DNA from 2 places in the Streptomyces sp. NPDC001194 genome. Region 1 is predicted to be linked to the other one. Evidence: riboswitches for the same ligand, from Rfam matches in the RefSeq annotation. Region 1 holds a riboswitch; the other holds the start of a gene.

What was found. Region 1 has a riboswitch for ZMP and ZTP ahead of ACFY1T_RS28810 (bifunctional 5,10-methylenetetrahydrofolate dehydrogenase/5,10-methenyltetrahydrofolate cyclohydrolase). Riboswitches for the same ligand answer to the same signal wherever they lie in the genome.
Region 2: it holds a riboswitch for ZMP and ZTP, as region 1 does, so the genes downstream of both, glyA (serine hydroxymethyltransferase) here and ACFY1T_RS28810 (bifunctional 5,10-methylenetetrahydrofolate dehydrogenase/5,10-methenyltetrahydrofolate cyclohydrolase) in region 1, are expected to answer to the same signal.

The regions. Positions count from the first base shown of each region.
Region 1 is NZ_JBIAXU010000018.1:151,477-158,550, reverse strand. It holds partial or broken gene ACFY1T_RS28825 (hypothetical protein) at 1-59, shown strand, start outside; gene ACFY1T_RS28820 (RNA polymerase sigma factor) at 84-1,676, opposite strand; gene ACFY1T_RS28815 (methyltransferase domain-containing protein) at 1,902-2,663, opposite strand; ZMP/ZTP riboswitch at 2,772-2,871, shown strand; gene ACFY1T_RS28810 (bifunctional 5,10-methylenetetrahydrofolate dehydrogenase/5,10-methenyltetrahydrofolate cyclohydrolase) at 2,971-3,816, shown strand; gene ACFY1T_RS28805 (NADH:flavin oxidoreductase/NADH oxidase family protein) at 4,026-5,279, shown strand; gene ACFY1T_RS28800 (MAB_1171c family putative transporter) at 5,299-6,501, opposite strand; gene ACFY1T_RS28795 (NAD(P)/FAD-dependent oxidoreductase) at 6,498-7,074, opposite strand, start outside.
Region 2 is NZ_JBIAXU010000001.1:580,340-587,413, forward strand. It holds gene trpS (tryptophan--tRNA ligase) at 1-657, opposite strand, end outside; gene glyA (serine hydroxymethyltransferase) at 744-2,012, opposite strand; ZMP/ZTP riboswitch at 2,048-2,138, opposite strand; gene rocD (ornithine--oxo-acid transaminase) at 2,297-3,505, shown strand; gene ACFY1T_RS02775 (glutathionylspermidine synthase family protein) at 3,620-4,813, opposite strand; gene ACFY1T_RS02780 (hypothetical protein) at 4,820-5,149, opposite strand; gene ACFY1T_RS02785 (hypothetical protein) at 5,247-6,098, shown strand; gene ACFY1T_RS02790 (PLP-dependent aminotransferase family protein) at 6,125-7,074, opposite strand, start outside.

The sequences.
Region 1 (7,074 bases):
CCCATCCGGTTCCGCAGGGTGCGACCCTGCCGTTCACGCCCCGCGGGCCGGTCTTCCGGCCGGCCCGCGGGGCGCGGGCCGGCTCAGTCGAGGTAGTCGCGCAGGACCTGCGAACGCGACGGGTGGCGCAGCTTCGACATGGTCTTCGACTCGATCTGGCGGATGCGCTCACGGGTGACCCCGTACACGCGGCCGATCTCGTCCAGGGTCTTCGGCTGGCCGTCGTTCAGGCCGTAACGCATCGAGACGACGCCCGCCTCGCGCTCCGAGAGCGTGCCCAGGATCGACTGCAGCTGCTCCTGGAGGAACGTGAAGGACACGGCGTCGGCCGGCACGACCGCCTCGGAGTCCTCGATGAGGTCACCGAACTCGCTGTCGCCCTCCTCACCCAGCGGGGTGTGCAGGGAGATCGGCTCGCGGCCGTACTTCTGGACCTCGATGACCTTCTCGGGGGTCATGTCGAGTTCCTTGCCCAGCTCCTCCGGGGTGGGCTCGCGGCCCAGGTCCTGGAGCATCTGGCGCTGCACACGGGCGAGCTTGTTGATGATCTCGACCATGTGGACGGGGATGCGGATCGTGCGCGACTGGTCGGCCATGGCACGCGTGATCGCCTGCCGGATCCACCAGGTCGCGTACGTGGAGAACTTGAAGCCCTTGGTGTAGTCGAACTTCTCCACGGCACGGATCAGGCCGACGTTGCCCTCCTGGATCAGGTCCAGGAAGAGCATGCCGCGGCCGGTGTAGCGCTTGGCCAGGGAGACCACGAGACGGAGGTTGGCCTCCAGCAGGTGGTTCTTGGCGCGGCGCCCGTCCTCGACGAGGATCTCCAGCTCGCGCTTGAACGCGGGCTTGTGGTCCTCCTCCTCTTCGAGCTTGTACTCGGAGAAGAGACCCGCCTCGATGCGCTTGGCGAGCTCGACCTCCTGCTCGGCGTTGAGCAGCGGCACCTTGCCGATCAGCTTCAGGTAGTCCTTGACGGGGTCGGCGGTGGCACCGGCCACCATGACCGTCTGCGCCGGGGCGTCGTCCTCGTCGTCGTCGGACAGGACGAAGCCCTGGGTGCCGCCGGCCTTGGGGGCCTCTTCCTCGACCTCGTCGACGAGGTCCTCGGCGGCCCAGTCCTCACCCTCGGCGGCCGGGTTCTCGCCCTCGTCCGAGTCCTTGGCACTGGTCTTCTTGGCCGCGGCGGCGGTCTTCTTCACCGCGGTCTTCTTCGCGGCGGTCTTCTTGACCGTCCGCTTCTTCGGCTCGGCGGCGGCGTCGGCCGTCACCTCGTCCTCGGTGGCCGCGGCCGGCGAAGCGGATATCGCCGCCGCGGTGGCCGGGGCCGCGCTGGTGGCCGAGGCCTTGCGCGCACCGATGGGGCGCGGCGCGGCGGCCGCCTTCTTCGTCACGGTGCGGGCAGGCGCGGCGGCCGCCTTGCGGGGCTTCTTCGCGGCAGCCTTCGTGGCGGGGGCGGCGCTGACGTGCAGGGCGACACCCTCCTCGTCCAGGACCTGGTTCAGGCTGCGCAGGACCCGCTTCCACTGGTCCACCGGGATGCGGCCGGCCTCGAAGGCCTGGCGCACGTCGTCACCGTTGATGTGACCCTGCTCGCGGCCGCGCTCGACGAGCGCGACGAGGGCCTCCGATTCGGCGATCTCCGGAGGGAACGTACGGGACGGGCTGAGCGACACAAGGAGCCTCTCGTTGCGAACAGATAGGGAGTGGGCGGGACATCATCGCGCGGACTCGGGAAACAGACCCGAGGGGGGTCTGTATTCCGGGGCCGCGCGAGGACACCTGTCGGTTCATCGCATGCCCGAGTCGATTCGTTACGCGCTGAATTGAGTGACCTGCGCCACGCTGTGGGCGCGCAACCATTCGGCCGTGGATCCGTCCGCGCCTGCGCACCCTTCCCGTCAGCCCGTTTTGCGGGCTTCGATGAGGAAACGGGCGGTATGCGCCACGAACGGGCCGTCACGATCGATCTGTTCGTGGAGCTCGCGCAACCGGTCCCGGTACTGCCCGACCGTGAAGCCGGGCACCATCCAGATCACCTTCCGCAGAAAGTAGATCACGGCTCCGATGTCGTGGAACTCCGTACGCAGTCTTTCGGAGCGCAGATCCACCACTTCGAGGCCGGCCTTGCCCGCGTCGGCCACCGCGTCGTCGGGGTGCCGGCCGCGCCGGACCTCCTCCGGCTGGGGTCCGAGGAAGTACTCGACGAGCTCGAAGACGCTCGCCGGCCCGACCTGCTGCGAGAGGTACGTACCGCCCGGACGCAGCACCCGCGCGATCTCCTCCCACCAGATGGTCACCGGGTGACGGCTGGAGACCAGCTCGAAGGCCTCGTCGCCGAACGGCAGCGGCGGCTCGTCGGCGTCCGCGACCACGACCGCGCCCAGGGGGTGCAGGAGCCGGGTCGCCCTGCCGATGTTCGGCGGCCAGGACTCGGTGGCCGCCATGAGCGGGGGCAGCGGCCCGGCCCCGGCGAGCACCTCCCCGCCGCCGGTCTGGATGTCGAGGGCGGAGCGGACCCCGGCGAGGCGCTCGCCGAGCAGCCGCTGGTAGCCCCAGGAGGGTCGCTGCTCGGTGGCCCGGCCGTCGAGCCAGGAGAAGTCCCAGCCGTCGACCGAAACGGACTCGGCTTCGGCGACGAGGTGGTCGAAAGTGCGCGTCATGTCTCGATCGTCCCAGGCTCGGCGCCGGTGATCCACCGGTTTGACCGGATCCCGCGCACCGGGGGCGGCCGCGGACCACCGCACCCGCCGACGGGGTCCATTAGAGTGGAGCCGGGCCGTGACTGGCGTTCGGGTGGATCACCACCGGGGAGCGGCCCGGCGTACGTCCCCGCACGTACGTCTCCTGCCGCGCGCCTGGGCGAACCGCGAACCCGCGAACCGCGATCCGCAGCGACGCTCAGGAGACCCCGTGACGACTGCCCAGACTGCCACTGCCACCGTCACCGACGCCGGCCGCGCCCGGCTGATGGACGGCACCGCCCTCGCCCGCCGCGTCTCGGAGCGGACGGCCGCCCTCGCGGCGAAGATCACCGAGCGCACCGGCACCGCCCCCTGCCTCGCGACCGTGCTCGTCGGCGAGGACCCGGCGTCCGTGACGTACGTGAAGATGAAGCAGAACCGCTGCGCCAAGGCCGGGATCACCTCCCGCCACGTGGAGCTGCCGGCCGAGACCACCACCGAGGAGCTCGTCGCCGCGCTCACCGCCCTCTCCGAGGACCCGGAGATCAGCGGCATCCTGCTCCAGCACCCGGTCCCGCACCACATCGACGAGCGCGCCGCCTTCGAGGCCATCGCCCCGGGCAAGGACGTCGACGGGGTCACCATGCACTCCTTCGCCGCCATGGGCTTCGGGCTGCCGGGCTTCGTGTCCTGCACCCCCGGCGGGATCATGCGGCTCCTCGCCGAATACGACGTGGACCTGACCGGCAAGCACGCCGTGGTCGTCGGGCGCAGCGCGATCCTGGGCAAGCCGGCCGGCATGCTGCTGCTGGAGCAGAACGCCACCGTCACCTACTGCCACTCCCGCACCGTCGACCTGCCGTCGATCGTGCGCCAGGCCGACGTGCTGGTCGCCGCCGTGGGCAAGGCCGAGTTCATCCGGGGCGAGGACATCAAGCCGGGCGCCGTGGTCCTGGACGCCGGCTACAACGAGGGCAACGTCGGCGACGTCCACTTCGAGTCCGCCGCCGCCCGCGCCTCGCTGATCACCCCGGTCCCGGGCGGTGTCGGCCCGATGACCATCGCCGTGCTGCTGGAGCAGACGGTCCGGGCGGCCGCCGCCCAGGCCGGGCTGGAGCTCGCGGACCTCTGACCGCAGCGCTCGCGCGCCGCGTACGGGAACACCGCCTGCGCACACCGCTTACGGCAGACGCCCCGGGCCCCTCGGCCCGGGGCGTTCCGCGTTTTCCGGGGTGTCTTGATTCTTGTGGGCGGATCCTGACGGGGGCCGGGGAGCGAGCGGTATGTTTTGCGCCGGGGCGCGCGATGACACGTGCAACACGTTTCCTGGGGAGACTGCTGATGGACCTGTTCACGCCACTGGAGCTGCCCGGCGGCTCGGCCCTGCCGAACCGCTTGGCGAAGGCGGCCATGGAGGAGAGCCTCGCCGGGTCCGGCCAGCTGCCGGACGAGCGCATCGAGCGCCTCTACCGGCGCTGGGCGCGGGGCGGCGCGGGTCTCCTGATCACCGGGAACGTGATGGTCGACCGCCGGGCGCTGACCGCGCCGGGCACCATCGTCCTCGACGCCCGTTCCCCGCTCGACCCCTTCCGCCGCTGGGCCGAGGCCGCGTCCAGCGGTGGCGGGCGGGTCTGGATGCAGATCAACCACCCGGGCCGGCAGGTCGGCTCCGAGATGCCCGGCACGGCCTGGGCGCCCTCCGACATCGGCGTCAGCCTCGGCAAGCACACCAAGCGCTTCGCCCGCCCCACCGCGATGACCGAGGCCGACATCGAGGCCACCATCGCCCGGTTCGCGGTCACGGCCCGGCGGGCCGAGGAGGCCGGCTTCGACGGGGTGCAGATCCACGCCGCCCACGGCTACCTGCTCAGCCAGTTCCTCTCCCCGCTGGTCAACCGGCGCACCGACCGCTGGGGCGGCAGCCCGGAGAACCGGGTCCGGCTGCTCACCGAGGTCGTCCGGGCGGTCCGCGCGCAGGTGGCCCCCGGCTTCGCGGTCGGCGTCAAGCTCAACACCGCCGACTTCCAGCGCGGCGGCTTCGACACCGAGGACGCGGTGCAGGTCCTCGAGGCCCTCGGCGGCCTCGGCGTCGACCTGGTCGAACTGTCCGGCGGCAGCGTGGAGAGCCCCGCGACCCTGGGCCGCACCGCCGACCTGCGGACCCTCGAGCGGGAGGCGTACTTCCTCGCCTTCGCCGAGCAGTTCCTGGACGCGGCCACGATGCCGCTGATGCTGACCGGCGGGATAGGCCGCCAGGAGACCGCTCGGAAGGTACTGGCCCGCGGGGTGTCCGTCGTCGGGCTCGCCTCCGCGCTGGCGTTCCGCCCCGATCTGCCGGCCCGCTGGCGCGCCGGGGAGGACGTACGGGTGACCGTGGAGCGGCTGCGCTGGAAGGACCGGGACCTGGCCGGCGCCGCGCTGCTGGCCTTCGTACGCTTCCAGCTGCACCGGCTGGCACGCGGGCTGGAGCCGCGCCCGGCGGCCTCCCCGCGGGCCACGTTCGCCCTCGACCAGCTCCAGCACTGGCGCCGGGTGCGGGCGTACGGGGCCTGGCTCGCGCGCAACCCCGAGCCGGAGGACGCCCTCGCCGGGTGAGGACCGGCGGCCGGCGCCTTCAGAGCGCGGCCGGGTCCCGCCGTACGGCCGCCACGATGGGGGAGGTGCGGAACTCCCGGGCCAGCGCGGTCAGCGGCCGGGAGTCCAGCCGGTACGGCTCGGGCAGCCCCTGGTCGGCCTCGGCACCGGCCGCCCGGGAGGCCGCCGCCGCGGCTTCGGCGGCGGCCGCCTCCCGGCGCCGGCAGGCCGCGGCGAGCATGGCCGCGTCGGCCACGACCGAGGCCCGCGACGCGCACATGCCCTGGCCGAGGGCGGCCTCGTGGGCGGCGCCCCGCACGGCCGGGTCGAACCAGCTGGCCAGGGCCAGGATCCCGTCGTCGATCACCGATTCCCGGTGGATCAGCCGGATCCCGATCGGCGACCACCAGGTCAGCGGCACCGTCGTCACGCTCGACGCGGCGAAGCCGCGCAGCGCCTTCCACAGCGGGTGCAGCCGCCGGTAGCGGCTGAAGTCCCGCCAGGCCGCCGAACCGCCGACCAGCGGGACGATGAACCCCGAGCCCACCATCAGGGCCGCGGCGGAGGCGAACGGCGGGGCCACGTACGTGGACAGGCCGTCCCAGTCGCGGCCCGTCCAGCGGGCGCCCACCGCCGCCCACTTCGCGACCAGGTAGCCGAGGTCCAGCGCCCCGCCGAGCACGATCAGGGCCAGTCCGGTGCGCAGCGGGCGCAGCGAGGGGCGCACGCGCAGCAGCCACTTCCAGCACAGCAGGGTCAGCGTCGAACTGCCCACCGTGTGCGCGAGGAGGTAGCAGACGATCATCTCGCGCAGCCAGGGCGTGTTGGCGTAGTACGTGTCCAGGTCGCGCAGCCGTTCCGCGGGCGCGTCGCCGATCGCGAACAGGACGACGATGAGCAGGGTGACGGCGCTGAACACGGCCACCGTCAGCCGGGTGGCCCGCCGTACGACGGCGGGCGGGCCGCCGCCCCACTGCAGGACCAGAACGATGCACGACCCGGAGAACGCGGTCAGCGCGCTGTACACGAGCGGGGCCGAGAAGTTGACGATCCCGGTGAACCGGTTGACCGCGGAGATCGTCGGCGGCGCCGCCAGGAACATGACGAGGCAGCCGACGACGAGCAGGGTGCACACGGCCCGCATGAGCGGCTGGTCCCAGCCCCGGCGCAGGGTCGGCGCCTTGATCAGCAGCGCCAGGATCATCACCGACCCCGGGACGTACAGGATGAGACCGTCGTTCATCGCGCCTGACCGACGGGACCCACGGGATCGACCGGCCCCGCCCCCTGGTCGAGCCCCGCGACGGCCCGCTCGGCCGCCGTCAGCGGCGGCGCCTTCAGCGCACCCCGGTCCGAGGCGCGCAGCACGCGCCAGACCACCGAGGGCCTCAGCCAGTACGCCGGAGTGCTGCTCATCGTGATGACCTGGAGGAACGCGGCGGTCAGCGCCTCCCGCGTGGTGGCTCCGGTCATCAGCCGGTTGACGTACGCGTTGAGCAGACCGACACCGGCCCGCGGCTTCATGCCGGTGGCCCCCGGGTACAGGATGTCCTGCGAGGTGGCGAGCTCCCAGGCGGTGGACACCTGCGGGACGAGCGCGCGCTGCGCCTCGCGGCCGAAGGAGGGATGGGCGAGCCCCTGGGTGCGCAGCAGGGTCCGCACGGCCAGCAGCCCCTGCGCGGCGACGGTCATGCCCTGCCCGTACAGCGGGTTGAAGGTCGCTACGGAGTCGCCGACGGCGAAGAACCCGTCGGGCAGGTCCGCCTTCTCGAAGTAGACCCGGCGGTTGGCGGTGCCCTGGGTGACGGCTATGTCG
Region 2 (7,074 bases), on a different contig from region 1:
GGCCTTGGGCTCGTCGAGGAGGTTGATCAGGCCCTTGGGCGAGGACGCGGACTTCGACATCTTGATCGACGGGTCCTGGAGGTCGTAGATCTTCGCGACCTCCTTGACGATGTGCGCGGCGGGAACCGTGAAGGTCTGGCCGTAGCGCTGGTTGAAGCGCTCCGCCAGGTCGCGGGTCAGCTCGATGTGCTGGCGCTGGTCCTCTCCGACCGGAACGGCGTTCGCCTGGTAGAGCAGGATGTCGGCGACCTGGAGGATCGGGTACGTGAAGAGCCCGACGCTGGCGCTGTTGACACCGCCCTTGGCGGACTTGTCCTTGAACTGGGTCATCCGGCTGGCCTCGCCGAAGCCGGTGATGCAGTTCATGACCCAGCCGAGCTGTGCGTGCTCGGGGACGTGGCTCTGGATGAAGAGCGTGCAGCGGTCCGGGTCGAGGCCGGCGGCGAGGAGCTGGGCCGCGGAGAGGCGGGTGTTGGCGCGCAGGTCCTTCGGATCCTGCGGCATGGTGATCGCGTGCAGGTCGACGACCATGTAGAACGCGTCGTGCGTCTCCTGCAGGGCGACGTACTGGCGGATGGCTCCGAGGTAGTTCCCGAGGTGGAACGAGCCGGAGGTGGGCTGGATGCCGGAGAGCGCGCGAGGACGATCAGAAGCCATGGCTTCATTCTCTCAGGTACGGCGGCCGCGGCGGTCCGCACCCGTCCGGAAATCCCCCGGGGCCGGGGCCCCGGGGAGGGGACCGGTCAGGAGAGCGGGAGGCCCGGGGCGGGGAAGGCCGCCATCAGGTCCGCGACCTCGGCGCGGACCGCCGCGAGGGCCTGCTCGTCCGACTTGGCGGCGGCGTCCACGGCGCGGGAGATCCACTCCGCCACCAGCGGCATGTGGTCCGTCCCCAGGCCCCGCGAGGTCAGGGACGGGGTGCCGATGCGGATGCCCGACGGGTCGAAGGGCTTGCGCGGGTCGAACGGGACCGTGTTGTAGTTCACGACGATCCCGGCGCGGTCCAGCGCCTTGGCCGCCACCTTCCCCGGGACCCCCCGCGAGGTCAGGTCCATCAGGATCAGGTGGTTGTCCGTACCGCCCGACACGAGGTCGAAGCCCCGGTCCAGCAGCGCCGCCGCCAGGGCCTTGGCATTGGCGACCACGGCGTGCGCGTACGTCACGAAGGACGGCTGCGCCGCCTCGTGCAGGGCCACCGCGATGCCCGCCGTCGTCTGGTTGTGCGGGCCGCCCTGGAGGCCCGGGAAGACCGCCTTGTCGATGGCCTTCGCGTGCTCCTCCCGGCACATCAGCATCGCGCCGCGCGGCCCGCGCAGCGTCTTGTGCGTGGTCGTGGAGACCACGTCCACGTGCCCGACCGGCGAGGGGTGCGCCCCGCCCGCGATCAGGCCGGCGATGTGCGCGACGTCCGCGACGAGGACCGAGCCGGCCTCCCGGGCGATCGAGGAGAACGCCTCGAAGTCGATCGTGCGCGGGAGCGCCGTACCGCCGCAGAAGATGATCTTCGGGCGCTCCGCCAGTGCGAGCTCGCGCACGGCGTCGTAGTCGATCAGGCCGGTCCCGGCGGACACCCCGTACTGCACGCCGCGGAACCAGGACCCCGTCGCCGAGACCCCCCAGCCGTGCGTCAGGTGCCCGCCCATCGGCAGGGCCATGCCCATCACCGTGTCGCCCGGCTTCGCGAAGGCCAGGTACACGGCGAGGTTCGCCGGGGAGCCGGAGTACGGCTGGACGTTGGCGTGATCCACCCCGAACAGGCCCTTCGCCCGCTCGACGGCCAGCGCCTCGACGCGGTCGATGTTCTGCTGGCCCTCGTAGTAGCGGCGGCCCGGGTAGCCCTCGCTGTACTTGTTCTGCAGCACCGTGCCGGAGGCCTCGAGCACGGCGGCGGACACGTAGTTCTCGCTCGGGATCAGGCGCAGGGTCTGCGCCTGCAGGGTCTCCTCGTCGGCGACGAAGGACGCCAGCTCGGGGTCGACTGCGGTCAGGGCGGGGTGGCGGCTCGCGCTCATGGCGGCTCCTCCGGGGTCGATGTCAGTTCTCGTCCCCGCGAGGCCCAGGCGAGCGGCCCTGTATGCGGTCGTGCGCGCACGACTCCCCCGGAGTTGGTTCTCCGTACGCCAGTCGCCGTGCGTACCGCTCACCTTAGCGGGCGGTCCACAAGAAAGGTTTCCCCGTCCGGTATACGAGCGACGTATAGCCGTATACAAGGTGACGTGACGCAGGTGACGCCACCCCCGTCACCTCCATCGCCCTCGTCACGTCCATCACGCCCGCACCGACGATCGGAGACCCCGTGTCGACAACTGCTGAAGCGCTGCGTTCCGCCGAGGCGCACAGCGCGCACAACTACCACCCGCTGCCCGTCGTCGTGGCGTCCGCGGAAGGCGCGTGGATGACCGACGTCGAGGGCCGCCGGTTCCTGGACATGCTCGCGGGCTACTCGGCGCTCAACTTCGGCCACGGCAACCGCCGTCTGCTCGATGCGGCCAAGGCGCAGCTGGAGCGGGTCACCCTCACCTCGCGGGCCTTCCACCACGACCGGTTCGCCGACTTCTGCCGTGAACTCGCCGCGCTGTGCGGCAAGGAGATGGTGCTGCCGATGAACACCGGCGCGGAGGCCGTGGAGACGGCGGTGAAGACCGCCCGCAAGTGGGGTTACGAGGTCAAGGGCGTGCCCGACGGCCAGGCCAAGATCGTGGTCGCGGCCAACAACTTCCACGGCCGTACGACGACCATCGTGAGCTTCTCGACGGACCACGAGGCGCGCGACCACTACGGGCCCTACACCCCCGGGTTCGAGATCGTTCCGTACGGGGACCTCACCGCGCTGGCGGCTGCCGTCACGGCGAACACCGTGGCCGTGCTGCTGGAGCCGATCCAGGGCGAGGCCGGGGTCCTCGTGCCGCCGCCCGGCTACCTGCAGGGCGTACGGGAGCTCACGCGCGAGCGGAACGTCCTGTTCATGGCGGACGAGATCCAGTCGGGGCTGGGCCGGACCGGGAAGACCTTCGCGTGCGAGCACGAGGACGTCGTACCGGACGTGTACATCCTCGGCAAGGCGCTGGGCGGCGGCGTGGTCCCGGTCTCGGCCGTCGTCGCCGACCGGGACGTGCTCGGGGTGTTCCGGCCCGGCGAGCACGGCTCCACCTTCGGCGGCAACCCGCTGGCCTGCGCGGTCGCCCTGGAGGTGATCGCGATGCTGCGCTCCGGCGAGCACCAGCAGCACGCCGCCGAGCTCGGCGACCACCTGCACCGGGAGCTGAACCTGCTGGTCGGCGGGGGCGCCGTGACCGCCGTACGCGGGCGGGGGCTGTGGGCGGGCGTCGACATCGACCCGGCGCACGGCACGGGCCGGGAGATCTCCGAGGCGCTGATGGAGCGGGGCGTGCTGGTCAAGGACACGCACGGGTCGACGATCCGGATCGCGCCGCCGCTGGTGATCGGCAAGGAGGACCTGGACTGGGGCCTGGACCAGCTGCGCGAGGTGCTGGCCGCGGGCTGACGCCTCGGCCGTGGGGGGGGGCGGGCGGGCCGCCCCCCCCCCCCCCCGGCGGGGGGGGCCCGCGGCGGGGGGGGGGGGCCGGGGGGGGGGCCCCCCCCCCACGGCGGGACGGCGCTACAGGATGACGTGGGGCAGGAAGCGGGCGTACTCGTCCGTGACCGGGCCCGCCGATTCGCGGATGCCCAGGCCCGCGGCCTCCTCCTCGACGACCCAGGCGCCGAGCACCACGCGGTTGCCGTCGAAGTCGGGGAGCGGGGCCAGGCCCTGGAAGACGTACGTCTCCCCCTCGTCCGGCGTGAACGGCTCGTCGCCGCCGGCCGGGTGCAGGGTGACCCCGGCGCCCTCGCGGCCCAGCAGCGGCTTCGCCGCGTACCCGGTGGTCCGCGCGAGCTCGCGCGGGCCGTCGAGGTAGGCGGGCAGCAGGTTCGGGTGCTCCGGGAAGAGCTCCCACAAGATCGCCAGCAGCGCCTTGTTGGAGAGCAGCATCTTCCACAGCGGCTCGATCCACGTGGTGGTCCCCGAGCCGCCGCCGTGGTCGTACGTGCCGAGGACCTGCGGGGCGAAGGGGTCGGTGACCAGCCATTCCCACGGGTAGAGCTTGAAGCAGCTGCGGATGAAGCCGAGCCCCCGGTCGACGAACCGGCCCGACAGGCTGTCCCAGCCGATCTGCTCGACGGACAGCTCCACGGTCGCCAGGCCCGCCTGCTCGGCGGTCTCCTGGAGGTAGGCGACCGTCATCAGGTCCTCGCCGAGCTCGTCCGTCTCGGAGTGCGCGAAGTGGACCGGGCCGGGCGGCAGCAGTTCCGCCTGCCGGCGCCAGGCTTCGACGAGCCGCTCGTGGAGGGAGTTCCACTGGTCGGCGCCGGGGAAGCGCTCCTCCATCCAGAACCACTGCGGACTGGCCGCCTCCACGAGGGACGTGGGGGTGTCGGCGTTGTACTCCAGCATCTTGGCCGGACCGCCGGCTCCGTCGTAGCGCAGGTCGAACCGGCCGTAGAGGGAGGGCTGTTCGGCCCGCCGGCGCCAGGACTCGGCGATGAGGGCGGCCAGCTTCGGGTCGGTGATGCCCAGGTCGGCGAAGCGGTCGTGCTCGACGATGTGCGCGGCCGCGGCCAGGCACATGGCGTGCAGCTCCTCGACGACGTTCTCCAGCGCCTCCACCTCGGGGAGGGTGAAGGAGTAGTACGCGCTCTCGTCCCAGTAGGGCCGCAGGGAGTCGTCGGGGTAGCGGGTGAGGGGGTAGATCAACCCCTGCTCCTCGACCTTCTTCTGCCAGTCGGGGCGCGGCTCGATCGTGTGGCGCTGCACGCTGGATCAGCCGCCCGAGGAGCTCTTGTGGCTGCCGCCGATGCCGCCGCGGGTGACGGCGGACTTGTCGAAGCTGCCGCCGCTGATGCTGTTGTTGCTCGCCACGGATCCGCCGTAGTAGTACGAGCCGCGGCCGCCGCTCTTGCACTCCTTGGTGTTCAGCTTCTCCAGGGTGACGCGGTCCGCGCAGCGCTTGTCGGGCTCGTTGCTGCTGCCGCACGCCACGAGGGCGGCGGCGAGCAGGCCCATGCCGCCGAGGGCGACGCCGCCGGAGCGCATGCGTCGTCGCGTGGTGGTGTTGTCGCCTGTTCTGCTGCCCGTACTGCTGTCGTCCATGGCGGACAGACTAGAACGGGGCGGCGAACCGATGGAATCCGGCCGTCGAAACCCCCTCATGACCTCCATGACCTAGAGTCTTTTCGTGCTCCTTGGGATGGTTTGCGCACTCGGTGCGGCGGTCTGTTTCGGTACGGCGTCGGTACTGCAGGCGATGGCCGCGCGGGCGGCGGAGCCGGGGACCGGGTCCGGCGTGGACGCGGCGCTGCTGCTGCGGGCGGCCCGGCAGTGGCGGTACGTGGTGGGCCTGGGGCTGGACGCGGCCGGTTTCGTCCTCCAGATCGTGGCGCTGCGCAACATCCCGATCTACACGGTGGGGGCGGCGCTGGCGGCGAGCCTCGCGGTGACGGCCGTGGTCTCGGCGCGGCTGCTGCACGTACCGCTGAGCGGGGCCGAGTGGGGCGCGGTGGGGACGGTGTGCGCGGGGCTGGCGATGCTGGCGCTGTCGTCGGGCGAGGAGGGCTCGGGGACGGGGTCGTTCGCGCTGAAACTGGGGCTGCTGGGGGTGGCGGTGCTGGTGCTGCTGGTGGGGGTGGTGGCGGGCGGGCTCCCGGACCGCTCGCGCGCACTGGTCCTCGGCCTCGCGTCGGGGACGGGCTTCGGGGTGGTCGAGGTGTCGGTCCGGCTGATCGACGACGTCTCGCCCGCGACGCTCGCGAACCCGGCTCTGTACGCACTGCTGCTGGGCGGGGCCGCCGGGTTCCTGCTGCTCACCTCGGCGCTCCAGCGCGGCTCGGTGACGACGGCCACGGCGGGCATGGTGCTCGGCGAGACGATCGGCCCGGCGGCGGTGGGCGTGGCCTGGCTCGGCGACACCACCCGTGCGGGCCTGACCTGGCTGGCCGTGCTCGGCTTCGCGGTGGCGGTGGCCGGAGCCCTGGCCCTGGCCCGCTTCGGCGAACCGCCGGCGACCCCGCGACCCGGCACCCCGGACCCCGCCGGAGCCTGACGCCGCCCGGGCGGGACCGGCACGGCTCAGGGCAGGGCGGCCAGCAGGGCCGTCAGCGTCGCCGACCAGGCGCTCGTCGGCGGGGTTCCGTAGCCGACCACCAGGGCCTCCCGCCGCGGGAGTTCCGCGTCCGGGTGGGCGAAGAAGGACAGCGGCACCACCGCCAGGTCCTGCCAGGCCGCGGACCGCAGGGCCGCGGCCTCGGTGCCCTCCGGGAGGTCCAGCACCGCGTGCAGGCCCGCCGCGATGCCCGACACCGCCACCCGGCCGGAGACGGCCTCGACCAGCTCGTCCCGGCGGCGCCGGTACCGCAGCCGCATGCCGCGCACGTGCCGGTCGTACGCCCCGGACCGGATGAACTCCGCCAGCGTCAGCTGGTCCACCGCGCTCGACGTCCAGTCGGTCCGCCCCTTCGCCGCGACGACCTCGTCCAGCAGCCCCGGCGGCACCACCATCCACCCCATCCGCAGCCCCGGGGCGAGCGACTTGCTCGCCGTACCGAGGTAGACCACCCGGTCCGGGTCGAGTCCCTGCAGCGCGCCCACCGACTGGCCGTCGTAGCGGAACTCCCCGTCGTAGTCGTCCTCCACGATGATCCCGCCCGTGCTCCGGGCCCAGTCGACCGCCGCCGCCCGGCGGGCCGGGGTCAGCGCCGCCCCGGTGGGGAACTGGTGCGCGGGGGTCAGCAGCACCGCTCCGGCGCCCGCGCCCGCCGGTCCGGACAGGTCCGGCGTCCGCGCGCCCGCGTCGTCCACCGCGAGCGGCCGCGTCCGCAGCCCCGCCCGCGTCAGCGTCTCCCGGTGCATGTAAAGGCCGTACCCCTCCACCGCCACGTCCCGGACCCGGCGCGCCCGCAACACCCCGGCCAGCAGCATCAGCGCGTGCGCGAACCCCGCGCACAGCACGATCCGCTCCGGGTCCGCGTACACCCCGCGCGCCCGTGCCAGGTACCCGGCGAGCGCCTCCCGCAGCTCCA